One region of the Loktanella sp. M215 genome, then DNA from elsewhere that is predicted to be linked to it. Evidence: riboswitches for the same ligand, from Rfam matches in the RefSeq annotation. Region 1 holds a riboswitch; the other holds the start of a gene.
The links. Region 1 has a riboswitch for thiamine pyrophosphate ahead of thiB (thiamine ABC transporter substrate binding subunit). Riboswitches for the same ligand answer to the same signal wherever they lie in the genome.

Region 1 (15,583 bases):
CGCTGAAGCTGGGGTTCACCCTGCGCCGGTCAGAGCAGGATTATGACACCGATGCGGCGGACTACACGGCCCTGGACGCCGCCGGGTCCATCGTCGACGATCCCACGCTGTTCAGTACCCGCGATGAAACCACCGGCGGGATCTTTGCGGAACTCGACACCCTCGGTCGGCGGCTGACGCACCGGCTGTCCTATGAACGCACGGACAACACGGCCGCTTACGAAAGCGGCACGCCGATCCGGACAGAGCGTGATGCGCTGAAATACCGCCTGAGCTATGGCCTCGACGGGCTTGCGGTGGCCGAGACGCGGCACCTGCTGAACGTGCTGGTAGAGCACAAGAACGACAGCAGCCGGTCGAACCCTTTGTATGCGCGCGCCGCGACATCCCTGGCGTTGGAATACCGTGGCAGTTTCGACAATGGGCTGGATGTGCAGGCCGGTGCACGCTTTGACGCCAACGATACCTTCGAGGATGCGGCGACCTGGAACGTCGGCCTGTCCTATCCCGTCGGGCAAAGCGGCGCGCGGCTGCATGCCTCTGCCGGGGTCGGTATCGTGAACCCGTCCTATTTCGAACTTTACGCCACCGACTTCGGCTATGTCGGCAACCCCGCCCTGACGCCCGAGCGGAACACCAGTTTCGACGTGGGTGTGACGCTGCCGGTGCTGGACGGGCGCGGCACGCTTGACGTGACCTATTTCAACGAAGTGCTGACCGACGAGATCACCGATGTCGCCACCGGTGCGGGCACCTTCAGCTTCGTCAACCAGTCCGGCGACAGCAACCGGCAGGGGATCGAGTTGACGGGGACCCTGCAGGCGACGGATACACTCGCGCTGCGGATGGCCTATACCTACCTTGATGCCACGAACCCGGACGGCAGCGTGGAACAGCGCCGCCCCCGCAACACGCTGACGGTGGGCGGGACGCTGGACACCTTCGGCGGGCGCGGGCTGGTGTCGGCGGATGTCAGGCACGTCTCTGGCAACTATGACGCGCAGTTCTTTGGCGCCTATGAGACGGCAAAGCTGCCGGCCTATACCACCGTCGACGTGGCCGCGCAGTATGACCTGACCGCGCGTGTCACGCTGACAGGGCGGGTCACCAACCTGTTCGACGATCCGGCCGTCGATGTCTGGGGTTACGCGACGCGCGGCCGCGCGGGTTATGTCGGCGTCAATGCGCGGTTCTAGGGCCCTTGTCCTGTGGCTGGCGGCGCTGGCCGCCGCCCCGGCCCACGCCGACGCGCCCCGGCGTGTCGTGTCGATGAACCTGTGCACGGATCAGCTTGCGATGCTTGTGGCGGGCGAGGGTCAGCTTCTGTCGGTCTCGACCCTCTCTGCCGATCCGCGCGGGTCCGCCATGGCCGAGGTCGCGGCGGGCTACACCCTGAACTACGGTCTGGCAGAGGAAATCTACCTGATGCAGCCCGACCTCGTGATCGCAGGGACCTTTACCCGGCGCGCCACGGTGCAGATGCTGGACCGTCTTGGCATTCCGGTCGTCATGTTCGAACCGGCCTATACGCTGGACGATATTGCCGTGCTTCTGACGCAGATGGGCGATGCTTTGGGTCAGCAGGGCAAGGCGGCAACGCTGGTCGCGGATTACCGGGCGCGGCTTGCGGCTTACGTGACCGACACCACCGCAAACCCGCGAGCCGCGCTCTACTCCGCCAATGGCTACACCTCGGGCGATCAGACGCTTGCCGGGCAGATCCTCTCGACCGCGGGTCTGGACAATGTCGCGGCAGAGGCGGCCTTTGCCGACGGTGGCTTTCTGCCGCTGGAGGTGCTGGCGATGTCCGCCCCCGACACGGTCATCACCAGCGTCCCCTACGCGGGCTTTTCGCGGTCAGAGGAGATCATGGATCACCCGGTGATCGCCGCCCTGCGGGCCGGGCAGCCCGGTGCGCTGATGATGGACCGCGACTGGGTCTGCGGCACGCCCTTCGTGCTGCGGGCCATCGACACGATGGCGGGTCTGCGGCGTGACCTGCAGGACACCGGGCGATGACGCGGCTGACGCTGATCCTGTCCACGCTGGTCGCCGTGCTTTTCGTCGCGGCCCTGCTGATCGGTCCCGCCCACATCGGACCTGTCCCCAGCCTGCGGGCGCTGATCCTTGGCGGCGACGGCCCGATGACCCTCGTGATGCGCGAAATCCGCCTGCCACGCGCCCTGCTGGGCCTGATGATCGGCGGCGCGCTGGGCCTGGCGGGGGCGGCGATGCAAGGCTATCTACGCAATCCGCTGGCGGACCCCGGCCTGATCGGCGTGTCGGGGTCGGCGGCCTTGGGGGCCGTGCTGGCGATCCAGACGGGGTTTGCCGCGACATGGGCGCTGGGGTTGCCGCTGGCGGCGCTGGCGGGCGCGGTGGTGGGGGTCTGTGCGGTGCTGCTGCTGGCGGGGCCGCGGGGATCGTCGCTGAGCCTGATCCTTGCCGGGATCGCCATTTCGGCATTGGCGGGTGCCCTGACGGCACTGGTGCTCAACCTGTCGCCCAATCCCTTTGCCGCGAACGAGATCGTGTTCTGGATGATGGGGTCGCTGGCCGACCGGTCAATGACCCATGTCTGGGTCGCCCTGCCGCTGATCGTGGTGGGCGCCATCGCACTGGCGACCCTGTCGCGCGGCTTGGACGCCCTGACGCTGGGCGAGGACGCGGCAGAGGCGATGGGCATCGGACTGCGCAGGATGCGCCTGACGCTGATCTTCGGCACGGCAGCGGTCGTCGGTGCCTCGACGGCTGTCGCTGGCGCCATCGGCTTCGTCGGGCTGGTCGTGCCGCATCTGCTGCGCCCGTTTGTCGGCGCGCGGCCCGGGCGGTTGCTGTTCGCCTCGGCGCTGGGAGGGTCCGCCATGGTGCTGGCGGCCGATATCGCGGTGCGGGCGATCCTGCCGGACCGCGACCTGAAGCTGGGGGTCGTAACCGCCCTAATCGGCGCGCCGCTGTTCCTGCACCTGATCTATCGCACACGGCGGGACGTGCCATGACCCTGCTGACCCTGCGCAGCCTTGGCGTGACGCGCCGCAGCCGGACCGTTCTGCGCGACATCGACCTGAGCGTGGGTGCAGGAGAGGTCGTCGGCCTGATCGGCCCCAATGGCGCCGGCAAGACCACGCTGATGCGCGCGGCGCTCGGGCTGATCCCCGCCACGGGCCACAGTTCGCTGGCCGCGCTGTCGCCCCGCGCGCGGGGCCGTGCCGTGGCGTGGTTGCCGCAGGCGCGGGAGATTGCATGGCCGGTCGATGTGGCGACGCTGGTCCTGCTGGGACGCACGCCGCATCTGGCAGCGGGCCAGACCCCGACTGCCGCGGACCGCGCCGCCGTCGACAGCGCGATCGACCGCATGGACCTGACCGCCTTTCGCCACCGCGTGGCCACCCGGCTGTCGGGCGGCGAACAGGCGCGCGTCCTGATCGCGCGCGCCCTGGCGCAAGAGGCGCCCTTGCTGATGGCGGACGAGCCGATTGCGGGCCTCGACCTCGCGCATCAGATCGGCACGATGAAGCGCTTCACAGCCCTCGCGGCAGAGGGGCGGTCGGTGATCGTGTCCCTGCACGATCTGGGCCTCGCCGCGCGGCATTGCACCCGCCTGATCGTGCTCGACACAGGCGGGATGGTGGCCGACGGTCCACCGCAGGCGGTGCTGACGCCATCCGTTGTGCGCGACGTTTTCGGCGTCGCGGCACTGGTGCAGGTCACTCCGGACGGCATGGTGTTTCAGCCGCTGGATACGCTGGACTAGGCCTCCGGTCATCGTTGCGGCCCGCCACAGCAGCTTGCCAGACGGTGGGCGGTGTGATTGGCTTTCGGCAATCTTCACAAGGACCGGATCCCGATGAAACTGCTGATGTCGCCCGCCTCACCCTTTGCCCGCAAATGCCGCGTCCTGCTGCGCGAGGCGGACCTGATGGACACCGTGGAGGAGGTCAACGTCTCGACCTCGCCGACGGCGACCGACACGGCCGTGGCCGCTGCCAATCCGCTGGGCAAGATCCCCGCCCTGCTGCGCGACCACGGTCCCGCGATCTATGACAGCCGGGTCATCACGCGATTCCTGAACGACCATGCCGGCACGGCGTTCTATCCGCAGGCCCGCCTGTGGGAGGTTCTGACGCTGGAGGCCACCGCCGACGGCATCATGGAAGCAGCCCTCTCCATGACCTACGAGGCGCGGATGCGGCCCGAGGCACAGCAGTCGCCCGAATGGGTAGAGGCGCAATGGGCCAAGGCCCACCGGGCCATTGCCGCCATCGACTCGCGCTGGATGTCGCATCTGACGGGGCCGCTGGACATGGGGCAGATCGGCGTGGCCTGCGCGCTGGCCTATATCGACCTGCGCCACGACGCGCGCGGCTGGCGCGACGGCCATGCGGATCTGGCCGCGTGGCACAAGACGTTCATGGCGCGGGACGCGATGCAGGCCACCGTCGTCCCGGCCTGATCGCAGCCCCGCGGGGGCGTCAGAAGCTGAAGCTGACGCCCACGTTCAAAGCATTGGTGATGATGTTCGTTTCCAGCGTGCCGCCACCGTCAAGGTCGGCGGTGTTCTGGGAATAGGTGAACTTGTATTCACCGAAGAGCGAGAACCGCTCGCTGATCGGATAGCTGGCACCGGCCAGCAGCGTCGCTGCGGGACCGGTCACCTGATACCCCAGAGTGCTTGTGCTGCCGTTCGACACCTCGACATGCGGAATCGCCAGACCGATACCGGCACCGACGTAGGGCCGGATACCATACATCGGCTGGAACCGGCGGTAGGCGTTTGCCGTCAGCGTGTTCAGACCGTCGGTGAATTCCAGCGTGGTGAAATCCGTGCCGCGCGAATCGGCGGTGGAATAGACCTTGGTATGCGTGAAATCGAGGCCGTAGCCAAAGCTGTCGGACGCCCAGTAGGTCGCCCGCAGACCGTAGTACGGCGGCGGGCTGAAGGACCGGCCTTCCCATTGCACACGGGTCTTGGCCGGATAGGCCGGGTCGCCGCTGATGAAAAGGTCGGAATGCGGCGCGCTTTGGGCGCCGCCGTAAAAGCTCAGTTCGACCTCGGCGCTGGCGGCGGCAGGCACGACGGACGCGAGGGACAAGGCAACGAGTGAGGCACGCAACACGGCATGTCCTTTCAGGGTGTGATCATCACGTGCATTTAGACCGCGTGACACGGGGTCTCAAGGGCCGGTTCCCGCCGATCCAACAGATTCGCGTGATCGCGGCGCGCTGGAATGACCCCCCGGACGTTCGAAAACTGCGTCATTCGGGCCTCATATCCCCCCCCTGCGCCGGAATGTCCGCTGGACTGACCGGGACGTGCGGGCTACACAACGCCGGATCGGACGGCATCGCGTGCCATCCCTCTTTCTATTCGCAGGGCCACCGCACAGGCGGCCCCCCTCAACCGGGAGACATCCTTTTGTCACATGCAGACGAACATCAGGGCACACGCCGCGATTTCCTATATTATGCGACCGCCGGTGCCGCCGTCGTCGTGGGCGGTGCCGCTGTCTGGCCGCTGGTCAACCAGATGAACCCTTCCGCCGACGTGCAGGCGCTGGCGTCGATCCGCGTCGACATCAGCGGTGTCGCCGAAGGCACCCAGCTGACCGTGCTGTGGCAGGGCAAGCCGGTGTTCATCCGTTACCGTACCGCTGACGAAGTCGCGGCCGCGCAGGCCGTGGCCCTGACCGATCTGGTCGACACCAATGCCGAAAACGCCAACCTGCCCGACGGGTCAGAGGCCACCGACGCGAACCGCGCGCTGGCCACCTCGACCGGGTCGGACGAGGAAGGCGGCGAAGCCTGGCTGGTCATGATGGGCGTCTGCACGCACCTTGGCTGCGTGCCGCTGGGCGAGCAGGGCGATTTCGGCGGCTGGTTCTGCCCGTGCCACGGATCGCATTACGACACCGCCGGCCGCATCCGCAAAGGGCCTGCACCGCGCAACCTGCCCGTGCCGGTCGCGTCCTTCGTCGACGCCACCACCATTCAACTCGGTTAAGAGGAAAGACACCCATGGCTGGTATTCCCCACGACCACTATGAACCGAAGTCCGGCGGTGAAAAGTGGCTTTACAAGCGGCTGCCGATCGTCGGCCTGCTGCATGACGCGCTGTTCATCCCGACACCGAAGAACCTGAACTGGATGTGGATCTGGGGCATTGTCCTGACCTTCACGCTGGTCCTGCAGATCGCCACCGGCATCGTGCTGGTGATGCACTACACCCCCCACGTCGACATGGCCTTTGCGAGCGTCGAGCACATCATGCGCGACGTGAACGGCGGCCACATGATCCGCTACTTCCATTCCAACGGCGCGTCGCTGTTCTTTGTCGCCGTTTATCTGCACATCTTCCGCAGCCTGTATTACGGATCGTACAAGGCCCCCCGCGAGGTGACGTGGATCATCGGCATGCTGATGTATCTGCTGATGATGGGCACCGCCTTCATGGGCTACGTGCTGCCCTGGGGCCAGATGTCGTTCCACGGCACGGCCGTCATCACCGGCCTGTTCGGCGCGATCCCCTTCATCGGGACCTCGATCCAGACTTGGCTGCTGGGCGCCGGCGCCGTCGGCCAGCCCGCACTGAACCGCTTCTTCTCGCTGCACTACCTGATGCCCTTCATCCTGCTGGGCCTGACGATGGTGCACATCTGGGCATTCCACACGACCGGCAACAACAACCCCACCGGTGTCGAAGTGCGCCGCACGTCCAAGGAAGACGCCGAGAAGGACACCCTGCCCTTCTGGCCCTACTTCGTGATCAAGGACCTGTTCGCCCTCGCGGTGATCCTGGCCGTGTTCATGGCGGTCGTCGGTTTCATGCCGAACTATCTGGGACACCCGGACAACTATGTCCCCGCGAACCCGCTGGCAACACCGTCGCACATCGTGCCGGAATGGTACTTCCTGCCGTTCTACGCGATCCTGCGCGCCTTTACCGGTGACGTCTGGGTGGTGCAGCTGGTGAACTGGGTCAGCTTCGGCATCATCGACGCCAAGTTCTTTGGCGTGCTGGCGATGTTCGGTGCGATCGCGGTCATGGCGCTGGCGCCCTGGCTCGACACCTCGTCTGTCCGTTCGGGCCGCTTCCGCCCGACGTTCAAGTGGTGGTTCGCGCTGCTGGCCGTCGACTTCGTCGTGCTGATGTGGGCCGGCGCGCAGCCTGCGGAATTCCCCTACGACTGGATTTCGCTGATCGCCGCCACCTACTGGTTCGCTTACTTCCTGATCATCCTGCCGCTGCTGGGTGTCATGGAAAAGCCGCTGGCGCAGCCTGCCACCATCGAAGACGACTTCAAATCGCACTACGCTCCGACCGGTGGCACCACGACCATCGTGACCCCGGCAGAGTGAGAAAGGACCACGTGACCATGTTTCGCACACTCACCATGACGGCCCTGACGGTATTGGCGCTCAGCGCCGGGGCCGCCACCGCCGAGACGGAAGTCGAGATCCACGATTTCGACTTCCCGTTCGAGGGTCCTTTCGGCAGCTACGACACCATGCAGCTGCAGCGCGGACTGAAGATCTATACCGAGGTCTGCTCCTCATGCCACGGCATGACCCGCGTGTCGTTCCGCACCCTGTCGGACGAAACCGGCCCCGCGATCCCCGAAGACCAGATGCGCGCCTACGCGGCAAACTTCGAAGTCTTCGACAAGACGCTGGCCGACGGCGCGGGCGACTACCGCGCCGCCACACCGGCGGACTACTACCCGGCATCGTCGTTGGCCAACGCGCCCGACCTGTCGCTGATGGCCAAGGCGCGCGCGGGTTTCCACGGCCCCTACGGCACCGGCATCAGCCAGTTCGTGAACGGCATGGGCGGCCCGGAATATATCGCCTCGCTGCTGGAAGGCTACCGGGACGAGCCGGAATGTGCCGCCACGATGGAAACCCCGATGGAGGGTTACTACAACGTGGCCTTCGCCAACGGCGGTTTCCCTGATGCCTGCAAGGACGAGCATGGCCACCACACCGTGCCCGGCAGCTGGATCGCGATGCCGCAGCCTCTGTATGGCGAGGATGTGACCTTCGACGACGAGAGCGCCAACAGCCTCGAAGACGAAGTGCAGGACGTCGCCGCCTTCCTGATGTGGACAGCAGAGCCGAAGCTGGTCGCGCGCAAGCAGGCTGGCCTGACTGGCGTGATCTTCCTTAGCGTGCTGTCCGTGTTGCTGTACCTGACGAACAAGCGCATCTGGGCACCACACAAGAACAAGCTGAAGCACTAAGCTGCTGACAGCGCAAGGAAGGCCCGCCATCACTGGCGGGCCTTTCGCGTTTCAGGTGCCAAGATAAGCGCGCAAGGCGGCGGGCGGGTCGGCAAACAGGGCGGCGGTGTCCCGCGCGGGGTTCGCCATCCCGTCAGCCACCAGCACGACCTGATTTGCAAAGTCACGCGCGTCCTGCGGATCATGGGTCACGACAATGACCGTCCGCCCCCGCCCCACCAGCCTGTCGCGCACCAGCGTCAGCATCTCGTGCCGCAACGACGGGCCGAGGGCGGCAAAGGCCTCGTCCAGCAACACGACGGGCCGGTCCGCCAGCAGGGCGCGCGCCAGCGCCGCCCGGCCCTGCTGTCCGCCAGACAGGGCGCGCGGTTTGCGGTCACCCATCCCCGCCAGACCCACGGACGCCAATGCAGCATTGACCTGTCCCTGTTGCGGCGCGATCAGCCGCAGGCGCGGGGCCAGCGCCAGGCCGACGTTCTGCGCAATGGTCAGGTGGGGGAACAGGTTGTTGTCCTGAAACAGCATCGTGACGGGCCGGTCGCCCGGGATGCGTGCGGTGATGTCCGTGCCATCCCACAGGATGCGCCCGGCGCGCGGTGCAAGGAATCCTGCAACCGCGGCCAGCAGCGTCGACTTGCCACCGCCGGACGGGCCGATCACGGCAGTCAGGCCCGGCGCAATCTGCAGATCGGCGGTCAGGCGAAAGTCCCCTTGCGCAAGCGTCACGCCGTCAAGCGTCAACATCCATGCGCCCTCCACGATCGCAGATCCAGAAGACGCCCAGCGCCAATGCCAACAGCAGCAAGGCCGCCCCCGCCGCCGCATCCATGCGGTAGGCGCCCATCAAGCGATACATCGCTAGCGGCAGCGTCTCTTGCGCGTCGGTGGCAAAAAGCGCGATGACGCCAAGGTCCCCGAGCGACAGGGCCGCCGTCAAACCCGCCGCGAACCCCAGCGGGCGGCGCAGGCGCGGCAGGATTACGATCCGCAGCAGGGACAGGCCGCGCAGGCCCAGTGTTTCAGCCAAGCGCCCGTAGCTTGCGCGGATGTCCGTCACGGCAGGCCCCAGCACGCGCAGCACGAAGGGCAGCGCCATGACCGCGTTGACGCAGAGTGTCACCGGCAGGGCCAAGGTCGCGGGGTTCGCAAGCGGGAAAAGCATCAGGAACAGCCCCGTCCCCATGACCAGCGCGCTGGCCGCCAGCGGCAGCACACCCACGATCGACATCACGATCCCCCCGCGCAGCGCAAGCGACAGGCCCAGCAGCAGGCAGAGCACCGTCGATCCCGCCGCCACGGCAACGGACCGGCCCGCTGCTGCCCAGACGCCCGGTCCCAGATCAGCCAGCCCCGGCACGCCGCGCCAGACAACCATCGCCAGCGGTGTCGCCAGAAACAGCGTCACTGCGAGTAACCAGGCCCAGTCCCAAGCGCTCTGGTCCCAGCGGGCGACGACGCGGTCCAGACCGCTGCCGAAGCCGTCCACCGGCGTCACGCGCCACGCGATCACCGCCGCTACGGCGCACAATCCGAACTGGATGCAGGACAGCAAGGCCGCACGGCCAAGGTCGAAATCAAAGCGCACCGCCTGCCAGATCGCAAGCTCGACAGTCGTGGCCTTTGGCCCGCCGCCCAGCGTCAGGGCCACGGCAAAGCTGGTCAGGCAGATCAGGAAGATCACCAGCACCGCCCCCGGCACGACGCGGGCCAGCATGGGCCGTTCCAGCAGTCGCCAGATCGGGGCGTTCAACTGGGCGGCCAGCTGGAACCGCTCTGCCGGGATCGACAGCCAGCCTTGCAGGATCAGGCGCACGGCGAGTGGCAGATTGAAGAAGACATGCGCCAGCACCACGCCGCCCGCGCCGTAGATCGACACGGGTGCGACGCCAAGGCCCGCCAGACCGGCGTTTAACAGCCCGCCACGCCCGAAGACGGCCAGCAGGCCCAGCACAGCCACGATCACCGGCAGGATGAAAGGTGCGCCCAGCAGCATGACCAGCGCGCCGCGCCAGCGGAACCGCCGCCGCGCCAGCGCGCGCGCCACCGGCACCGCCAGTGCCACGCTGACCAAGGCCGACACGATGGCCTGTCCGACGGTAAACCGGATCGCGGCCCAGTCGCCGGACGACAGCCCGCGGCCCACCTCGGCCCGCAGGGCGACGGCCAGAAGCGTGCCCAGCGTCAGCGCCAGCACAAGTGCTGCAGACAGCCACGCCGGCAGGCTGCGCATCACTGCGACAGGGCTGTGCGCCACGTCTCGACCAGTGCGTCGCGCACGTTTGCCGCGTCCTGCGACGACAGCAGCAGGCCCTTTGACGGGACCGTCAACGTGTCGAAACCGGTGGGCAAGCTGACCTTGGTTGCGGGATACATCCAGTTCGTTTCCGGAATCACGTCTTGAAAACCGGGCTGCGCGATGAAGGCCATGAACTGATCCGCCAGCGCCGGCTGGTCGGTATTCGCCACCTTGGCCGCGACCTCGACCTGCAAATAGTTGCCCTCGTCAAACGCCCACGACGTCTTGGTGTCGTCGTCCTCTGCGATCAGGTGATAGGCGGGCGAGGTGGTGTAGGACAGCACCGCGTCCGCCTCTCCGGCCAGAAAGAGGTTGTAAGCTTCGGTCCAGCCGGGCGTCACGGTGACGATGTTGTCCGCAAGGTCGGCCCAGATTTGCGGCGCCTCGTCGCCATAGACCGCATGCACCCACATCAGCAGCCCCAGACCGGGGGTGGACGACCGGGGATCCTCGATCACGATCTTCAGGTCGCTGTCGGCCAGCGCGCGGAACGACGTGACGGGTGCTGTGTCCTTGTTCGCGACAAAGGCGAGGTAGCCCCAGTCGAACGGCAGGAAGGTGTCGTCGTCCCACGTCACCGGCATGGTCAGATCGGCGGTGACACCATGCGGCGCGAAAAGCCCCGTGTCGCGGGCGGCGGCGGTCAGGTTCGTATCCAGACCCAGCACCACGTCAGCGTCCGTGCGCGGCCCTTCCAGTTGCAGCCGCGCCAGCAGGGCGGCACCGTCGCCGGCACTTGTGAACACCAGATCGCAGGCGCATTCCGCCTCGAAGGCCTTCTCGATTGCGGGGCCCGGGCCCCATTCGCTGGTAAAGCTGTCGTAGGTCAGCACGTTCAGCACGGGCGTCTGGGCGAGCGCTGTGCTGGCACACAGGATCGCACCGACGCTTGCAAGGCCGAGACTCAAGGTTTGGGTCTTCATGTCATCCTCCAAAACGACGGGCGGAATGGGGGACAGCGTGATTGCCGGACCTTCCCTCCGCCGGTCCTAACCGGTTCAGGTTCAACGGGTCCGCTTGCGCATCTCAGCCAGATTGGCCCCCCGAGGTGCGGCGACGTTAACGATGCCATTTACAAATGAAAAGGGCCGCAGTCTCCTGCGGCCCCCGTTCCTAAATGTCGGCCCGTTCAGGCGATGGCGTGGTCCGGCAGATGCGCCTCGCCCTCGCCGGTGGTGCCGGCATCGGGGTTGTCGAAGATCGCAAGGTCGATCTTGCCTTCGCCCTTGGCGACGATGGTCGTCACGATCGCGTCGCCGGTGATGTTCACCGCCGTGCGGATCATGTCCATCAGGCGGTCGACGCCCAGGATGATCGCGATCCCCTCGATCGGCAGGCCGACCTGCGTCAGCACCATCGTCAGCATGACAAGGCCCACCCCCGGCACACCGGCGGTGCCGATGGAGGCGAGGACCGCCATGCCGATGACCGTGAGGTAGCCCATCAGGCCAAGGTCGATGCCATAGACATTGGCGAGGAACACCGTCGCCACGCCCTGCATGATCGCGGTGCCGTCCATGTTGATCGTCGCACCGAAGGGGATACAGAAGGACGCAACGCTTTCATCCACCCCCACACGTTCCGTCGTGCACTGATACGTGACGGGGATCGTGGCGTTCGACGACGCCGTCGAGAAAGCAAAGATCTGCGCCGGGCGCATCTTCTTCATGAAGGTGATCGGGCTAAGGCCCGTCAGCAGCTTCAGCATGCCGGGCAGCGTCAGGAACAGGTGAATGAACAAGGCACCCACCAGCGTCAGCACATAGGCAATCACGGGCAAGAACAGGCCCAGACCCTGTTCGGCAAACGTCTTGGCGATCAGGGCGAAGACGCCGTAGGGGGCCGCCCGCATGACCAGATCGACGATCTTCATCATGACTTCGTTCATGTAATCGCAGGCCTCGACGAACGGCTTGGACCGGTCGCCCAGCATCAGGACCGCTATGCCAAGGATCACCGTATAGAAAATGACCTGCAGCATTTCGCCACTCGCGAAGGCTGCAATCGGGTTCGTGGGGACGATCGCGGCGAAGACGTTCCAGACGCTCGGCGCCTCTGCGGCCGAAATCCCGCTGGCGTCGATGCCGGTCATGTCGAACCCCTTGCCGGGTCCGATCAGCGTGGCTAGCACCAGTGCCACGGTGATCGCGAGCGCGGTGGTAAAGATGTAAAGGCCGAAGGACTTCGTCCCCACCCGGCCCAGCACGCGGACATCGCCGATCCCGGCGACACCGCCGATCAAAGAGAAGAACACCAGCGGCACGACCAGCATCTTGAGCGCGTTGACGAACATCTTGCCGATCATGCCAAAGAATCCGGCAACGACGTAGTCGTTGATGAAAGGCATGTTGACCGTGTTGAAGACGACGCCGACAAGGATTCCGAGGCCCATCGCCAGCATGATCTTCATGGTCAGCGACATCTTTCCGTCGCCGCCCGAAGGTGTGGTTGTTGCGTCCGCCATTGGACGTCTCCCCATGTTTTGAACTTTGTTCACTCCTTTCAGGCTGGCACAGAACGCCGCGTTTGGCGACGAAAACATGTTACAAAATTGTAATGTGCCTTGTTTCAAAGGCTTGCCCGCGCAATTTAAGGGCGAATCGCCCGAATTGAACCCGGCGCGGCTATGGTTTAAGCCCGCTGCAACAACAGCGAGGCGCCCCCCATGTCGGTCAATTCCTTCGGTCACTTGTTCCGCTTCACCACATGGGGCGAAAGCCACGGCCCGGCCTTGGGTGCCACCATCGACGGCTGCCCGCCGGGCGTGCCGTTGGAGCCTGCGATGATCCAGCAGTGGCTGGACAAGCGCCGCCCCGGCCAGAACCGGAACATGACCCAGCGCAACGAACCCGATGCGGTGGAAATCCTGTCCGGCGTCTACGAAGGCCGCACGACCGGCACGCCGATCCAGCTGATGATCCGCAACACCGATCAGCGGTCCAAGGATTACGGCGATATCCTGAACACCTTCCGCCCCGGTCACGCCGACATCACCTATCACCAGAAATACGGGCTGCGCGATCCACGCGGCGGCGGCCGGTCGTCGGCCCGCGAAACGGCGGCGCGGGTCGCGGCGGGTGGCGTGGCGCGCGAGGTCATTGCCAGCCTCGTGCCCGACCTGCAGATCACGGGCTACATGGTGCAGATGGGCGAAAAGACGATCGACCGCAGCCGGTTCGACTGGGACCAGATCGGACAAAACGACTTCTGGTGCCCCGATCCTGTCGCGGCCAAGGAATTCGAGGCCTACCTCGACTGGTTGCGCAAGGATGATCACAACAGCGTCGGCGCGGTGATCGAGGTCGTGGCGCGGCGCGTGCCTGCGGGCATCGGCGCGCCGGTCTATGCCAAGCTCGACACGGACCTTGCCGCCGCGATGATGAGCATCAATGCCGTCAAGGGCGTCGAGGTCGGAGACGGCATGGCCGTCGCGGCCCTGACCGGGCGCGAGAACGCGGACGAGATCTTCTTGGGGAACGACGGGCTGCCGATGTATTCGTCCAACCACGCGGGCGGTATCCTGGGCGGGATCAGCACCGGGCAGGACGTGGTCGTGAGGTTCGCGGTCAAGCCGACATCGTCGATCCTGTCACCGCGCAAGTCGATCACGATGGACGGCAAACCGACGGAAGTGGTTACCAAGGGCCGCCACGACCCTTGCGTCGGCATCCGCGCCGTGCCCGTGGGCGAGGCGATGATGGCCTGCGTGATCCTCGATCACATCCTGCTCGACCGCGGCCAGACCGGCGGGGTGCGTGGCCGGATCGGCTGATCCGGCCACGTCATTAACCCTTTGATAAGGTGACCGTTCGCCTTCCCCGCGGATAAGGTCGACCGTCAGATCCAGTAGGGCGCCAGACCGTAATAGTCGTGCAGCCGTGCCTCGTAGTCGCGGTCGCGGTCCCAGGTGTCGGACCGTTCCGGCGCGCCGGTCAGCTGGTCCTTGGTCAGGTCGGTGACGTATCCACCCAGCCCGGTATCATAGCGCAGGGATTTCCACGGCAGCGGCTGATGCTCTTCGCCCATGCCCAGAAACCCGCCAAAGTTCATCACCGCATAGGCGACGTTGCCGGACTGCTTGTCGATCATCAGATGGTCGATATGACCGATCTGCTGGCGGTCCGCGCCATAGACTTCGGTGCCGTTCACACGGCTGGAATCGATCAGATTGTGTTCGCTCTGCATGTCGTATCCTTTCGTGATACTGTGCAGACCGAACCCGCAGAACGCCCTTGCGGTTGCACGCCCGTCCGGCACATCGGCAAAAGACTGCGCCAGTTTCAGCAAGACCCCGCCCCGTGGCGCGTTCAGTCGGACCAGTCGGTCGTATGCGCCTTGAGATAGCTGAGGAAGGTCTGGACCTTCACGCTGCGGTGCAGATCGACGTGCGTCACCAGCCACAGCTGCGCCGCCCATTCGTCGCGCGATGGCATCACGCGCTTCACCTCCGGGTGCAGCGGCAGCTCCAGTTCCGACATGAAGCCGATGCCGGCGCCTTTCAGAATGGCATCGGTCATCACCCGCATGTCGGTCGCGCGCAGCACCATCCGCTCTGGCCCGACCTTTTCGTGCAGCCAGCGGAAGAAGGGCGCGCGGTGCGGTTCTTCGACATGGCTGACGAAGACGTGGTTCTTCAGGTCATCCTCATCCGCGGGCATGCCGTAATGCGCGATGTAGTCGTCGGACGCGACCAGTGCCATGCGCTGGGTAACTAGCGACTGCACGACATTGTCAGGCTCCGACGGTTGCTTGCCCGCCCGGATCGCCACATGCGCCTCGCCGTATTCCAGCCGCAGGACCCGGTCGCCGGTCAGGAACTGCAGGCGGATTTCGGGATACTCCCGCTGGAACCCGACCAGCACGGGCATCAGGATCGGCCCCAAAGACGCCAGGGAGGTCACGACCAGACTGCCGCGCACGCCCTCGCCCAAGCCCTTGATCCGGCCTGCCAATTGCGTGAACTGCTCGTCCGTGGCCTGTGCGACGCGCAGCAGGTCGGTGCCAGCCTCGGTCGCGGTGTAGCCGCGCGCATGACGCTGGAACAGCTTCA
Region 2 (15,583 bases), 1.5 Mb from region 1:
GCGCATCATGCGGCCCCAAGGGGAATGCAGGGCGCGCTGCGCGAGGATCAGCAGCACGATCAGGAACACGGCGAAGAGGCCCGCATAGGCAAGTTTCACCGCAAGGGTCGAGGCCGTCGTGGGGTCGATCCCAAGGTCCGCAGCCGCGGTGACAAAGGCCGGATCGGCCTGCAGGTCCGTCTCGTAAGGGACGGGCCGGGGCAGGCCGGTCACGTTCAGAACGCCCCGTGACATCCAGTTTTCATTCTTCAAAACGGCGATGATGATTTCCGCGATGCCCAGCGTCGCGATGGCCAGATAGTCCGACCGCAGCCCCAGCGCCGTCTTGCCGATGGCCCAGGCGGCGCCTGCGGCCAGCAAACCACCGACGGGCCATGCGATGATCGGCATCCACCACCAGTCACGGCCCGCGTCGCCACCGAAGTTCAACCCGCCAAGGTAGCCGGTCAGGGACGGATTGACCGCCTCGATCGCCGCGACACCGCCGTCGAAGACGCTGCGAAAGGCAAAGAACCCGGCGATCATCAGGACCAGCATGACGATGTTGCGGGTCCGGCCGCGCGTCATGCGCTTGTAGACCGTCACCAGCGCCACGATCACCGCCGCCCCGATGGCGAGGCCCAGCAAGGTGCGCCCGCCGCCGGCGGACCACGCCTCTGCCACGGGCGGCATCGAGATCAGGACGGACGCCAGACCTCCAAGGGCCACGAACCCCATGATGCCCACGTTGAACAGCCCCGCGAGGCCCCATTGCAGGTTCACCCCCAGCGCCATGATGGCCGAGATCAGACCGTAGTTCAGGATCACCAGTGCCAGGTTCCAATTGTCTAGAAACCCGGTGCCAAGGATCAGCAAGGCAACAAACCCCGCGAAAAGTGCGGTGCGGACACGGTCGGTCATATGTTCTGCCCCTTGAACAGGCCGGTCGGTTTGAACAGCAGCACGATCAGCAGGATCATGAAGCTGACGGCGAACTTGTAGTCACCGGACAGCAGCTGCACGAGGCCGTCCGGCCCCATGCCATCGGGCAGCCAGTAGGTCAGCACCTTCTTCAGCGGATAGGTCACGGTGACCTCGGCAAAGGCGATCAGGAACCCGCCGGCGATGGCGCCCACCGGGTTGCCGATCCCGCCGACGATGGCGGCGGCAAAAATGGGAAGAAGTAGCTGGAAGTAAGTGAAAGCCTTGAAGGATTTATCCAGACCGTAAAGCACGCCGGCAATGGTCGCGAGCGCCGCCACGATCAGCCATGTGACCCGCACCACCCTGTCCGGGTCGATGCCCGACAGCAGGGCCAGATCCTCGTTATCTGAGAACGCGCGCATCGACTTGCCGGTGCGCGTCCTGTTCAGGAACCAGAACAGCACGGCAACCGTGATCGCCGCCGTGACCAGCGTGATCGCCTGTGTGGTGCGGATCGCCAGCCCCTCGTCCAGACCGGTCCAGGCCTTGAACTGCTGCACGGTGAACAGGAACCGCGCGCCGTCCGCGAACTGGATGTCGCGCACGCCGATGAACACGCGTGTCACGCCGTTCAGCACGAACATGACGCCAAGGCTGACGATCACGAGGATCACCGGCTTCGCCTTCTGCTCGCGGTAGAATTTATACACGAGCCAATCGGTCCCCAGAAGCAACAGCCCCGTCGCGATGATCCCCACGGGCAGCGCCAGCAGGGCCGTCGGCAGCGGCCCCAGCGTGATGCCCAGCGCCACCAGCAGGGCCGTCACCTTGATCGTGACGGCGGTGCCGAATGCCATGGTGTCGCCATGGGCAAAATTGGAAAACCGCAGGATCGCATAGACCAGCGTGACCCCCAGCGCCCCGATCGCCAGCTGCGCGCCATAGGCAAGGGCCGGCACGATAACGAAGTTGGTCAGGAAGACGAGGCCGTTGAGAAATTCCATCAGGCCGGATCCTTGCAGGTCAGAAAATGAGTGGTTGCGGTGAGCGCCGTCACAGAGTTCTGACGCACCCAGAGCAGTGTATTTGGACCCGTCGGCATGAGGGTCTGCACGTCATCGGCCCCCTCTGCCCAGACGAAGGGACCGATCGTGTCCGTGTTCGTCATCGGGTAGGCCGCGCCGCCATGGGCGATGGTGTATTCACCTGCGCCACCGGGACCGACGTCGACGGGGGTCAGCGTAAAGACGATGGCCGCGTCGTCCGGGCCGCAGGCGCCTGCGGCATCGCAGGTGGTCGTCTGCGTGCAGTCAAGAACCTGCACCGCACCTTCGGCAAAGGCCGTCGTTGCCATCGCCGTCAGGGCAAACAGGACAGAAGACAGACGTCGCATCGTCACCCGCCCAAAAAACTGCGGCGAACCTCTGGGTCCGCCAGCAGCTCCTTGCCGGTGCCCGTGTGGGCGTTGGCACCCTGCACCAAGACATAGGCTTTGTCCGCAATCTCAAGCGCTTGCCGTGCGTTCTGTTCCACCATGAGGATCGGGATGCCGGTGCGTGCGACCTCGATGATGCGGTCGAACAGCTCGTCCATCACGATGGGGCTGACGCCCGCCGTGGGTTCGTCCAGCATCAGGACCTTGGGCTTCGTCATCAGCGCACGGCCCACGGCAACCTGCTGGCGCTGCCCACCGGACAATTCGCCCGCCGGCTGCAGCCGCTTTTCCTTCAGGATCGGGAACAGGTCGTAGATCTGCGCCATCGTATCGCGGAAATCGTCACGCCGGATGAAGGCACCCATTTCGAGGTTCTCCTCCACCGTCATGGAGGTGAAGATGTTGTGCGTCTGCGGCACGAACCCCATGCCCTTGACCACCCGCTGCTGGGGCGACAGGGCGGTGATATCCTCGCCATCCAGCATGACGTGGCCCGACCGCACGTCCAGCATCCCGAACATCGCCTTCATCGCCGTCGATTTGCCGGCGCCATTGGGCCCCACGATCACGGCAATCTCGCCGGGTTCGACGGCGATAGTGCAGGCGTGCAGGATGTCCGGCCCCTTGCCATAACCGCCAGTCATGGCGTCGCCGATCAGGAACGGTGTGCCGGGGGCGGGGCTTGACGCGCCGTGCCGCACCGGCTGGGCCGAGCCGCCGCCGGGTTTGGTGATCGACCGGTCCTTGTTGCCGCGGCCGTCCTGGTAAGGGTTGTCAGACATGCCGCTGCCCTTTCGGTCGGGTCTTCTTCTGGTCGAAAATACTTTCGGGGGTGAATGCGCGCCAGCGCAGAGGGGGCAGACAGCCCCCCTGCCGCCGCCCGCAAGACAGCCAGCGTACTCATGCGGAGGCCACCTGATCCTTGTTCTTCAACCCGGTGCCCAGATAGGCCTCGATCACATGCTCGTTGGCCTTGATTTCCGCCAGCGTGCCCTGCGCCAGCACGCGCCCTTCGGCCATGCAGATGACCGGATCGCAGAGGCGTCCGATGAAATCCATGTCGTGTTCGATGACCACGAAGGTATAGCCCCGTTCCTGATTGAGCCGCAGGATCGCGTCGCCGATGGTGTTCAGCAGCGTCCGGTTCACGCCGGCGCCAACTTCGTCGAGGAACACGATCTTGGCGTCCACCATCATCGTGCGCCCCAGTTCCAGCAGCTTCTTCTGCCCGCCGGAAATCTGGCCCGCCTTGTGGTCGGCCAGATGGCTGACGGTCAGGAAATCAAGCACTTCGTCGGCCTTGGCGCGCAAGGCGCGTTCTTCGTCCGCGATGCGTTTGCGGCCGAACCAGGTGTTCCACAGGCTTTCGCCCGATTGGGCGCCGGGGACCATCATCAGGTTCTCGCGGCAGGTCATGGAGGGGAATTCATGGGCGATCTGGAAGGTGCGCAGCAGGCCGCGGTGGAACAGATCGTGCGGCGGCAGCCCGGTGATATCCTGTCCCTGCATCGTCACCGTGCCGGAGGTGGGTTGAAGGACGCCTGCGATCACGTTGAAAAGGGTGGTCTTTCCGGCGCCGTTCGGCCCGATCAATCCGGTGATCGACCCTTCGCGGATCGTCAGGCTTGCGCCATCCACCGCGTGAAAACCACCAAAGGTCTTCACCATGTTTTCCACGACAATCATGCAGTGTCCCCGTCCGGCACGCGCAAGGCGTGCCGTAAATTATTGAAACGGCGCAGGATTGCTCCCGCGCCGTCCGTCAGTTCGCTTAGCGGAACTTCACGGTCTCGATCTTGCCGTCCTTGATCTCGATCTCGCGGTAGTTGCCGGCGGATTCGCCCGGTCCGATCAGCTCCACCGCCGTCGCACCGACGTAGTCGATGTCCTCGCCGGCCTTCAGCAGTTCGATCGCCTTGGCGAGTTCGCCCGGGAAGATCTCGGTGCCCGGCGCGTTGGCGACGTCCATGACCTTGTCCTTGAAATCGGCGGATTGGTTCGACCCTGCGGCCTGCATCGCCAGCATGATCAGTGCTGCGGCGTCGTAAGATTCCGGTGCAAAGGCGCCGGTGCCGTCAAAGCCTGCCTCTTTCGCCATCGCCTGGAACAGTTCCGCGCCCTGGCTGTCGGTGCCGGGGAACTGGCCGAAGGACCCGTTCAGGCCCGCGCCGATATCGTCGACCAGCTGCTGACCGACCATGCCGTCAGGCAGCACGAAGGTATCGAAGGCCCCGGTGTCGAGGGCGTTCTGGATGATGCCCTTGCCGCCCTGGTCGGTGTAACCGGCCACGACCAGCACGTCACCGCCGGCGGCGGCCAGCGCTGCGACCTCGGACGAATAGTCGCCTTTGCCGTCCTCGTGCGCGGCAGAGATCGTCACGGTGCCGCCCGCTTCGGTGTAGGCGGCCGCGAAGCTGTCGGCCAGACCCTTGCCGTAGTCGTTGTTGGTATAGGTCAGCGCGACCGTCTTGATGCCCTTGTCCATCAGAATTTCGGTCATCACCACACCCTGACGGGCGTCAGACGGCGCGGTGCGGAAGAACAGCCCGTCATCTTCGGCCGAGGACAGCGCGGGCGAGGTGGCGGAGGGGGAGATCATCACGATGCCATTGGGGCGGGCGACGTTCTGCAGGATCGCGCCGGTCACGCCGGAACAATCGGCGCCCATGATCGCGTTGACCATGTCGCCTGTGACCAGACCTTCGGCAGCGGCAGTCGCCGCACCGGCGTCGATGCAGGTGGAATCGGCGCGGATCGCGGTGACGGTGGCGCCGTCCAGCAGCGTGCCTGCGTCGTTCACTTCCTTGATCGCAAGGTCGGCACCGGCACCCATGGCGGGGGTGATGGATTCCAGCGGACCGGTAAAGCCGAGTTCGACCCCGATCTTGACGTCGCCGGTGTGGGCTGCGGCAAAGGCCTGTCCAGCCATCAGGGCGGTGGCGGCGGTCGCCAGAAGCAGTTTGTTCATCGAAAGTCTCCCAGGTTGGTTTATTATTCTGTCGGGCAGACTAACAGCGATAAACGGATTGTGAAGCGGGGATTTCAAGGCGTTCCGCCCGATTGACGCAAGGTTTGCGGGCCGTTCGGACCACCTTGCACGTCAGGCTTGCGGACGGCCCGCGTGGGCACCCCGCTCGCGGTAGGGGGTGGTGTCATAGTGCGACCGGTAGCACTTGGAAAAGTGCGAGGGCGAGGCGAAACCGCAGGCCAATGCCACGTTGATGACCGTCATATCGGTCTGCATCAGCAGGTTGCGCGCCTTGGACAGGCGCAACTCCATATAATAGCGTTTCGGACTGCGCGACAGGTAGCGGCGGAACAGGCGTTCCAGCTGCCGGGTCGACATGCCGACGTCATGGGCGAGGGTGGCGGGGCTGATCGGATCCTCGATATTGCTTTCCATCAGCTGGATCACGCGGCTCAGTTTGGGGTGCCGCACGCCAATCCGCGTGGGGATCGACAGGCGCTGGGTATCCTGATCCGTGCGGATCGAGGAATAGATCAGGATGTCGGCCACGGCATTGGCCAGATCCTCGCCGTGGTCATCGGCGACGATCTTCAGCATCAGGTCGATGGAGGCGGTGCCGCCGGCGGTCGTGATCCGGTTGCCGTCGATCACGAAGACCGATTTCGTCAGGTTCACATCCTCGAATTCCTCGGCAAAGCTGTCCTGATTTTCCCAATGAATGGTGGCCTTACGCCCGTTCAGAAGTCCCGCGCGCGCCATGGTGTAACCGGCGGTGCACAGCCCAGCGACGGCGGTGCCGCGGCGCGCCTCGCGGCGCAGCCAGTTCAGCATCCGCCGCGTCGTGGCCTCTGCGATGTCGATGCCGCCGCACAGCATGATCGTGTCGTCGCGGTCCAGTTCGATCAGGTCGCCGTCCAGCCGGAAAGTGCAGCCGTTGGAACAGGTGGCGGTCTCTCCGCCCTCGCCAAGGATCGTCCAGTCATAGAGCTTGCGCCCGGCGGTGCGGTTGGCGATGCGCAGGCTTTCGATCGCGGCGGAAAAGCACAGCATGGTGAACTGGTCCAGCAACACGAAGACAAACCGGCGCGGTTTGCCGATGTGAAGGGTCTCGATGATCTGTGGTGCGACTTGCATGGCGGCCCCGCTGGCTGTGCGGGAACACAATCCGTTATCCCCGGATGCCACAAGGGGGGCCTGCCTGAATAATGACCTTTTGCGACACAATCCGCCGTTTTTCGCCCCCGATTCCCCATTGGCCCGCCGCAGCGCCCGCGCTATAAGCGCCGCTCTTATGTACACGGACCGGCCACGGGAGGGTCAGATGACCAACTGGAAAAAATCGGACTGGCGCGCGAAGCCGCGGGTGCAGATGCCGGATTATACCGATGCGGCAGCCCTCGACGCGGTCGAGCGCAAGCTGTCCTCCTATCCGCCGCTGGTCTTTGCGGGTGAGGCGCGCCGCCTGAAATCGCATCTGGCCAAGGTCAGCCGCGGTCAGGCGTTCCTGCTGCAGGGCGGCGACTGCGCCGAGAGCTTTGCCGAGTTCAGCGCCGACGGCATCCGCGACACCTTCAAGGTGATGCTGCAGATGGCGATGGTGCTGACCTATGGCGCCAAGGTGCCGGTGGTGAAACTGGGCCGCATGGCGGGCCAGATGGCCAAGCCGCGCTCTGCCCCGACCGAGGTCGTGGGTGGCGTGGAACTGCCCAGCTACCGCGGCGACATCATCAACGGCTTCGATTTCACGCCCGAGTCGCGCATTCCCGATCCTGCCCGGATGGAACAGGCCTATTTGCAGGCCGCAGCCTCGCTGAACCTGCTGCGCGCGTTCTCGACCGGCGGCTATGCCGACGTGCACAAGGTCCACGCCTGGACGCTGGGGTTCACCGACAAGCCGGAGGCCGAGAAATACCGCGATCTGGCGAACCGGATCAGCGATACGCTCGACTTCATGGAAGCGGCGGGGCTGAGCACCGAGACGAACCACGAGTTGCAGACGGTGGAGTTCTATACCTCTCACGAAGCGCTGCTGCTTGAATACGAAGAGGCGCTGACCCGCGTGGACAGCACCTCTGGCAAGTGGCTGGCGGGATCGGGCCACATGATCTGGATCGGCGACCGCACGCGGCAGCCGGACGGCGCGCATGTGGAATACTGCAAGGGCGTGATGAACCCGATCGGGCTGAAGTGCGGGCCGAGCATGACCACAGGCCACCTCAAGGCGCTGATGAACACGCTGAACCCCGACAACGAGGCGGGGCGCCTGACGCTGATCGCGCGCTTTGGCGCGGGGCAGGTGGGCGATCACCTGCCGCGTCTGATCAAGGCCGTGGAAGAGGAAGGCGCAAAGGTCGTCTGGTCCTGCGATCCGATGCACGGCAACACGATCAAATCTTCCTCGGGCTACAAGACACGGCCCTTCGAGAGTGTGCTGCGCGAGGTCCGCGAATTCTTTGACATCCACAATGCCGAGGGCACGATCCCCGGCGGCGTGCATTTCGAGATGACGGGCAAGGACGTCACCGAATGCACCGGCGGCGTGCGCGCGGTGACGGACGAGGACCTGTCCAGCCGCTATCACACCGCTTGTGACCCGCGTCTGAACGCCAGCCAGTCGCTGGAACTGGCCTTTCTGGTGGCCGAGGAACTGGGCGAACGCCGCGTCAAAATGGCCGACGCTAAGGCCAGCTGATCAGCCGGCAATGCGTATGAAAAAAGGCGTCCCGTTAGGGGCGCCTTTTTTATATCACAGAGGACTGCTGAGCGGGACAAACCGACCATGCATGGCAGAGCCACGTGGCCGCCATAGCCCATTCAACCGAAGACCAGCCCACCGTCGACAATCAGGTTCTGCCCGGTCACGGCCCGCGCCCATGGGCTGGCAAAAAAGAGTGTCGCGTCCGCGACTTCCTCTGGTGTGGTGACCGACCCCAGGGGGGTGCTGCTGGCGATCAGATCGAACACCGCCTCCGGTGTCGCGGCACTGGCGTCGGTGGTGCGTAAAAGACCGCCAGAGACCATGTTGACGGTAATGCCCTTCGGTCCCAGTTCTGCGGCAGCGGTGCGCGTCAGCGCCAGCAGGGCGGCCTTTGCGGATGTGTAATCGTGGTAGGGCACGACGGGATTTTGCAGCAGATTGGTCCCGATGGTGATGATGCGGCCAAAGTGCGCGGCCTCCATCGCCGGAACCACCGCCTTGATCACGTTCAGCGCGCCCAGCACCGCTGTCGCGTGCTGCGTCAGCATGTCGGCGGCAGGCAGGCTGGCGAGAGTCTTTCTCGCATCGCCGTTGAAGCTGAAATCAGCCAGCGCGTTGTGAACGACGGTCGTGATCGGACCCAGCCGGTCGGTCGCCTCTGCGACCATCGCGGCGACGGCATCGGCGTCCGTCACGTCCGCGCGCACCGCAATCGCCCGGTCCCCCAGGCGGTGGGCCAGGGCCTGCGCCGCCGACTGGCTGTTGCGATAATTGATGACCACGCCGGCCCCTGCGTTGGCGAACGCGGTCGCGATGGCCGCGCCAAGCCCGCGCCCCGCGCCGGTCACCAGCACGGTCTGCGCGTTGATTGCTTGCGACATCGTCAGTCCTTCCAGAGGGTGTGAAAATGATGGACGGGCCCATGCCCGCGCCCGACGGACAGCGCGTCTGCGGCACCGATCGCGCCGGTGACATAGCGTTTGGCCACATCGACCGCCGTGGCGATGTCAGCCCCCTGCGCCAGTTGGGCCGCAATGGCGGATGACAGCGTGCATCCAGTCCCATGCGTGTTTTTTCCCGGCCTGCGCGGCGCGTCGAACCAATGCAACTGCCCCTGCGCGAACAGCACATCGGGGCTGTCCGGCTGCGCCAGATGCCCGCCCTTTACAAGCACCGCTGCGGGGCCAAGATCGGCCAGTGCCCTGACCTGATCCGCCATCGCCGCCCGGTCTGTGGCCTCGTCCCGTCCCAAAAGCTGTGCAGCTTCGGGCAAGTTGGGGGTGACAAGGGTCGCGAGCGGCAAAAGCGCGTCGCGCAGGGCCGTGATTGCATCCTCTGCCAGCAACGACGCGCCACCCTTCGCGACCATCACCGGGTCGAGAACGATGGGGATGTCGCGATGCACTGCCAAGGCATCTGCGATCACGCGGGCAATCTCGGCTGTCGCGATCATGCCGATCTTGACCGCATCGACGCGCACATCGTCGAAGACGGCCTTGATCTGCGCCGCCACGAACGCGGACGGCACCCATTCCACAGCGCTGACGCCTTGCGTGTTCTGGGCCGTCAGCGCCGTCAGCGCGGCCATGCCGTAGGTTCCGTTCGCGGCAAAGGTCTTCAGATCGGCCTGAATGCCGGCGCCGCCGGATGGATCCGATCCGGCGATTGTCAGGACATTTCTGATCATCTGTCGTCTCCGTTTGAAACAGTCAGGGCGTGGCGCAGGGCCCGGGCGGCCCGTTCGGGGTCCGGTTGACCGCAGATTGCGGACACGACGGCCATGCCGTCGCATCCGGCGGCCAGCACGCCCGCCGCGTGATCGTGCTTCAGTCCGCCGATGGCCACGCAGGGCAAGGCGGCGACGCGCGCCAGTGCCGCCAGACCGTCCATGCCGATGCTTGGCTTGTGATCGGCCTTCGACGTTGTCGGAAACACGGTCCCGAGGCCGAGATAATCCACCGCGTCCGGATCGGCGGCGCGCACCTGATCCACCGTTTCGCACGACAGACCGATGATCTTGTCGGGTCCCAGCCGCGCGCGCGCCGCAGTGACCATGAAGTCATCCTGACCCAGATGAAGTCCATCCACATCGGCGGCCAAGGCGGCATCAACGTCGTCGTTGATGATCAGTGGCACGCCGCTGCCCGCCAGCGCTTGCTTGACCGCACGGGCTGCGGCTATGCGGTCTCGTGTGGATCCCGTCTTGTCGCGCAGCTGAACGCAGGTGACACCACCGCGCACGGCCGCCGTCACGACCGCAACCAGGCCATGCTGCGCACACAACGAAGGATCCGTCACAAGATACAGCCTGAGATGGTCGCGGATCAAAGCCATGTCAGCCGGCTCTCATCCAGATCTGCGGGTTGGATCGCGTAAAGCTGGTCGAGGAAGCCAACCGCGAAACTGCCGGGGCCAGTGGCTGTTGCAGCGGCGCGTTCTCCGGCTGTGGCGAAATGAACGAGGGCCGCGACGGCTGCATCAAACGGTGATGCGACGGCGGCGTATCCTCCCATGACGGCGGTCAGGGAACACCCCAGCGCCGTGACTTTCGGCATCAGGTCGGACCCGCCCCGCACGGTGACGGACCGCGATCCATCCGTGACAAAATCGACCGGACCGGTCACCGCAACGACGCAGCTTTGCCGCACCGCAAGATCGGTTGCGTTCCCCTGCGCATCGGACACGCGGTCGCCGCTGTCGGCCCCCTTGCCAGCGCCAGCCCCGCCGGCCAAGGCGATGATTTCAGACGCATTGCCGCGGATGATACTGGGGGCGTGCGCCAGAAGGTCCTGCGCCACATTCGCGCGATAAGGTGTGGCAAAATGGGCGACCGGGTCGAGGACCCAAGGCACGGCATGCGCTTTAGCCGCCTGTGCTGCGATCAGCATCCCGTCGCGCCACGGTGCGGACAGCGTCCCGATATTGATCGTCAAAGCACCTGCGACGGGCACAAAGTCGCCAACCTCTTCGACGGCGTGGATCATCGCGGGGGACGCACCTGCCGCCAGCGTGACATTCGCTGCGATATTCATGGCGACATAATTGGTGATGCAGTGAACCAGCGGCGTCTGGGCCCGCATCGCCCGCAGGGCCTCGTTGGGTGTCATGAGTGTCTCTCCAATCTTTGACAAGACGGAGAGATGCGCCAAAACCCAAAGTCAGACACAACCTCCCTCCGCCAGCATTATCTGGTTCAGGTTCAAAGGGTGCATCTCAGCCTTGCGGCGCCCCTGGCTCTGACAAGAGGGTCATGCAGAATACGACCGGTGTCAAGGCGACCGCATGTCATGGCTGGCGGGCCAAAGCGACTTCGCCGCAACCCATGCCAAGCGCATCGCTGGCGGAAAGGAGGCGACGCGAACTTTGGCGCGACGCGTCGATCAGGGCGCAGTCAATAGACGGGGCGTCGCATCAGGCCTGACGTCGCCTCAACCGTTGTTGACGACCAGCCGCAGCATCGGCCGCTGCCCCGGCACCGGGCGGGCCCGGTGGCTGCGGCGGTCGGCGAAGGGCAGGTCCAGATCGTCGAACCGCAGGGTCGCATCCTCGGCGATGTCGAAGCGATAGCTGCGGTTGCCCAGCGGGCCGGCGGCCACCAGCGCGCCCATCATGCGCGTGGTCTGACCGGCGGCGTCACGCATCGGCAGCAGCAGCAGTTCCGCCTTCATCGGCTGGCGGCCCAGTCCGCGCGCGGCGGTGAGCGGCAGGCCCACGATGGCGGGGGCGTCGAAGGCGGACTCGACAATGTTCATCGCCACATCGCGCGCTGCCGCGGTGAAGAACGTGCCGAAGGACATGCCGCGCGGGTCGATGCGCAGCAGGTCGTGCAGGCGCTGGCCCGCGACGCGGATGCGCACCGCCGACGGGGCCGTGCGGTGCAGCAGGAACGCATGGGGCAGGGCGTCGTGCAGGGCGTGGGGGTCCAGCTGCGCGTGAACCGGAATCTCGGTGCCGCTGCACATCTGCCGCCAGTCCGCCTCCAGCAGGCGCAGGACGGCCTGTTCGGCCTGGGGCAGGCGGTGCGCGGTGGTGTGATGGTCGGAACGGGTATCACTGCGGTCGAACATGGCAAAAACCTTCTCTGGCAACGGGGACGGCAATCCCGCCGGGGGGATGCGTTTGTTAAGAGAATATTAAATTTTTATCGGCCGAAATCACTTAAGAAAGTCTTAAGCGGTTAATCGGCCCCCGGGACGATGACAGGTGCGGCGGCCCCTTGCCCCGGGCGTCGGAATTCCCTTAGGTGCTGCCACGACCAACGGGGACCCCGCATGACGCATTCGATGACCGCCTTTGCCAGCCGCACCGGCCAGACCGACACCGCCAGCTGGCACTGGGAGATGCGGGGCGTGAACGGACGCGGTCTGGATATCCGCACCCGTCTGCCAGACGGCATGGACCGGCTGGAACAGACGCTGCGCACGGCCCTTGGCAAGGCGCTGCACCGGGGCACGGTCACGGTCAGCCTGCGGCTGACGCGGACCTCTGACGCGGTGGATCTGAATATTGACGAGGCGCAACTGGACCGCGTGCTGCGCGCGCTGGATCTGGTGCAGGAACGCGCCTTTGCAGCTGGCGTGACACTCGGCCAGCCAACCGCCGCCGACGTGCTGTCATCGCGCGGTGTGGTGGGCACCCCGGCACCGGGGAACGACGACGCGCTGATCGCGGCGCTGACCACGGATATCGGGCCGCTGCTGTCGGACTTCCGCGCCATGCGCAAGCAGGAGGGCGATGCCTTGCAACGCATCGTGGCCGACCAGCTGGACCGCATACGTGCCCATGTGGATCAGGCCCGCACGCTGGCCGAGGCGCGCCAGCCGCGCGTGCGCCAGACCCTGCGCGAAGCCTATGCCCGCATCATGGAGGTGACCGCCGCCGACGATGCCCGTCTGGTACAGGAACTGGCGGTGCTGGCTGTCAAACAGGACGTGACCGAGGAATTGGACCGCCTGAAGGCTCATGTCGCCGCCGCCTGGGACATCATTGAGGATGACGCCCCCGCCGGTCGCCGCCTCGACTTCCTCGCACAGGAGTTGAACCGCGAGGTCAACACGCTCTGTGCCAAGTCGCAGGATACGGAGCTGACGCAGGTGGGCCTTGCGCTGAAACTGGTCGTCGACCAGATGCGCGAGCAGATCCAGAACGTGGAATAACCCCATGGCAAGACGCGGTTTATTGATCATCCTGTCGTCACCCTCCGGTGCGGGCAAGTCGACGCTGGCGCGGCGCCTGATGGCCTGGGATCCGTCGCTGTCGTTCTCGGTCTCGGCCACGACACGTGCCCCGCGACCGGGAGAGATTGACGGCGTCGACTATCATTTTGTGGCCGAGCCTGCGTTCCGCAAGCTGGTGGACGACCGCGGCATGCTGGAGCACGCGCGGGTCTTCGACAACTACTATGGCAGCCCCAAGGCCCCCGTGCAGCATGCGATCGAAGCCGGGTCGGACGTGCTGTTCGACGTGGACTGGCAGGGCGCGCAGCAGATCGCGAATTCCGACCTGCAAGACGCTGTTCTGTCGATCTTTATCCTGCCGCCCACGATCACGGAACTGCACCGCAGGCTGGTGGAACGCGGGCAGGACGCGCCAGAGACGATCAACCGCCGGATGCAGAAAAGCTGGGACGAGATCAGCCACTGGGACGGTTATGACTACGTCCTCGTGAACGACGATCTGGACACGACAGAGGCGCAGTTGCGCACCATCATCAGCGCGGAACGCCTGCGCCGTGCGCAGCAGCCTGACCTGCTGGACCACGTCCGCACCCTGCAACAACAGTTCGAGGATCGTTGAATGCCCATTTATGCGCTTGGCAACCTGACACCTGATCTTGCCGACGATGTCTGGATCGCCCCCGGTGCCCATGTGCTGGGCCGCGTGCGGCTGGAACCGGGCAGCAGCGTCTGGTTCGGGGCCACCTTGCGCGGTGACAACGAGCTGATCAGCGTGGGTCAGGGCAGCAACATTCAGGAAAACTGCGTGCTGCATACGGACATGGGCTTTCCCCTGACGATTCATGCGGGCTGCACCATTGGCCACAAGGCGATGCTGCATGGCTGCACCATCGGCGCCAACAGCCTGATCGGCATGGGGGCGACGGTCCTGAACGGTGCCGTGATCGGCGCCAACTGCCTGATCGGGGCCGGTGCGCTGGTGACCGAAGGCAAGGTCATTCCCAATGGCAGTCTTGTCATGGGCGCGCCGGGCAAGGTCGTGCGGCAGTTGGATGACGCAGCCATCGGCCGCCTGCGGGCCTCGGCCCTTCACTACAGCGAAAATGCGGCGCGCTTTGCCCGCGATCTGAAAGAAATCAAATGACGCAGCCCTCGAAAGCCCCTCTGAAAAGCATCGTCCGCCGCACCCAGTGGCCGACGTCCGTGTCGCGCCCCGTGGTGACGCCGTTGCAGCCGTCCGTCGTCTACAGCAGCCCCGATCCCGATGCGCTGGACGCGCAATACGCGGACAAGTCCGGCTATACCTATGCCCGCGAAGGCCACCCCAACGCGCAGGTGCTGGCTGAGAAGATCGACATGCTGGAAGGCGTCGATCCGGCGTCGGGCGGCGGGATCGTCACAGGGTCCGGCATGTCGGCGATCGGGGCCGTGTTCCTGGGCCTGCTGAAGGCGGGCGACCATGTGCTGGGCGGCGATCAGCTTTACGGACGCTCCTTGCGGTTGATGGCGCAGGATCTGCCGCGTTTGGGGATCGAAACCTCGCTGGCCGATCCGACGGATGCGAAGGCGATGGAGGCCGCACTGCGGCCCAACACGCGCATGATCCTGGTCGAGGTCGTGTCGAACCCCACGATCCGCGTGGCGGATATGGAGGGGATCGTCGCACTGGCAAAGGCGCGCGGCATCCTGCTGGTGGTGGACAATACCTTCACGACTCCCGTGGCTTACCAGCCGTTGTTGCAGGGCGCGGATATCGTCGTGCATTCGGTGACGAAGCTGTTGGCGGGCCATTCGGACGCGACGCTGGGCTATGTCGCGACGCAGGATCCGGAGCTGCGGCGCCAGATGAACGACGCCAACGTGACATGGGGCCTGACGCCCAGCCCCTTCGACTGCTGGCTGGCAGAGCGTGGCTTGCATTCCTTCCACCTGCGCCACCGCGCGGCACAGGACAATGCGCGCCGTCTGGCCGATGCGCTGGCCGAGATGCCGGGCGTGAAACAGGTCCTCTATCCCACCCGCAGCGACCACCCGGACCACAACCGCGCCGTGGCCTTGCTGGACGGGCAGGGCGGCAACATGCTGTCCTTTGCCCTGCACGGCGGGCGCGAGGCGGCGAACAAACTGACGCAGGCGGCGCCGGATATCGCCTTTGCGCCCACGTTGGGCGACATCGGCACGACGCTGTCGCATCCGCCGTCGTCGTCCCACCGCGGGCTGACGCCCGAAGGGCGCGCAGCACTCGGGATCACCGAAGGGTTCTTCCGCGTCTCGGTCGGGGTCGAGGATGCGGATCTGCTGATTTCCGAACTGCGCACTGCGGTCGCGGCCGCCACCGCGACGTGACCCGGGGCGGGGCGCGCGCAGATGGCTGACACCTCCGCGATCCCGACAGCCGCCCT

Region 2: another riboswitch for thiamine pyrophosphate. It lies ahead of thiM (hydroxyethylthiazole kinase); the one in region 1 lies ahead of thiB (thiamine ABC transporter substrate binding subunit).

The regions. Positions count from the first base shown of each region.
Region 1 is NZ_WMEA01000001.1:1,566,889-1,582,471, reverse strand. It holds gene GLR48_RS07750 (TonB-dependent receptor plug domain-containing protein) at 1-1,196, shown strand, start outside; gene GLR48_RS07745 (ABC transporter substrate-binding protein) at 1,183-2,019, shown strand; gene GLR48_RS07740 (FecCD family ABC transporter permease) at 2,016-2,999, shown strand; gene GLR48_RS07735 (ABC transporter ATP-binding protein) at 2,996-3,754, shown strand; gene GLR48_RS07730 (glutathione S-transferase family protein) at 3,848-4,453, shown strand; gene GLR48_RS07725 (outer membrane protein) at 4,473-5,117, opposite strand; gene petA (ubiquinol-cytochrome c reductase iron-sulfur subunit) at 5,417-6,001, shown strand; gene GLR48_RS07715 (cytochrome b) at 6,016-7,356, shown strand; gene GLR48_RS07710 (cytochrome c1) at 7,374-8,237, shown strand; gene GLR48_RS07705 (thiamine ABC transporter ATP-binding protein) at 8,289-8,981, opposite strand; gene GLR48_RS07700 (thiamine/thiamine pyrophosphate ABC transporter permease ThiP) at 8,968-10,467, opposite strand; gene thiB (thiamine ABC transporter substrate binding subunit) at 10,467-11,456, opposite strand; TPP riboswitch at 11,492-11,589, opposite strand; gene GLR48_RS07690 (dicarboxylate/amino acid:cation symporter) at 11,663-12,997, opposite strand; gene aroC (chorismate synthase) at 13,199-14,305, shown strand; gene GLR48_RS07680 (PRC-barrel domain-containing protein) at 14,371-14,718, opposite strand; gene GLR48_RS07675 (LysR family transcriptional regulator) at 14,841-15,583, opposite strand, start outside.
Region 2 is NZ_WMEA01000001.1:3,043,719-3,059,301, reverse strand. It holds gene GLR48_RS15160 (branched-chain amino acid ABC transporter permease) at 1-900, opposite strand, end outside; gene GLR48_RS15155 (branched-chain amino acid ABC transporter permease) at 897-1,907, opposite strand; gene GLR48_RS15150 (hypothetical protein) at 1,907-2,296, opposite strand; gene GLR48_RS15145 (ABC transporter ATP-binding protein) at 2,299-3,120, opposite strand; gene GLR48_RS15140 (ABC transporter ATP-binding protein) at 3,239-4,024, opposite strand; gene GLR48_RS15135 (ABC transporter substrate-binding protein) at 4,110-5,306, opposite strand; gene GLR48_RS15130 (GlxA family transcriptional regulator) at 5,439-6,440, opposite strand; gene GLR48_RS15125 (class II 3-deoxy-7-phosphoheptulonate synthase) at 6,628-7,998, shown strand; gene GLR48_RS15120 (3-oxoacyl-ACP reductase) at 8,121-8,885, opposite strand; gene thiD (bifunctional hydroxymethylpyrimidine kinase/phosphomethylpyrimidine kinase) at 8,888-9,691, opposite strand; gene thiE (thiamine phosphate synthase) at 9,688-10,338, opposite strand; gene thiM (hydroxyethylthiazole kinase) at 10,329-11,111, opposite strand; TPP riboswitch at 11,158-11,246, opposite strand; gene GLR48_RS15100 (PAS domain-containing protein) at 11,433-12,071, opposite strand; gene GLR48_RS15095 (YicC/YloC family endoribonuclease) at 12,276-13,160, shown strand; gene gmk (guanylate kinase) at 13,165-13,800, shown strand; gene GLR48_RS15085 (gamma carbonic anhydrase family protein) at 13,801-14,325, shown strand; gene GLR48_RS15080 (trans-sulfuration enzyme family protein) at 14,322-15,527, shown strand; gene GLR48_RS15075 (sensor histidine kinase) at 15,549-15,583, shown strand, end outside.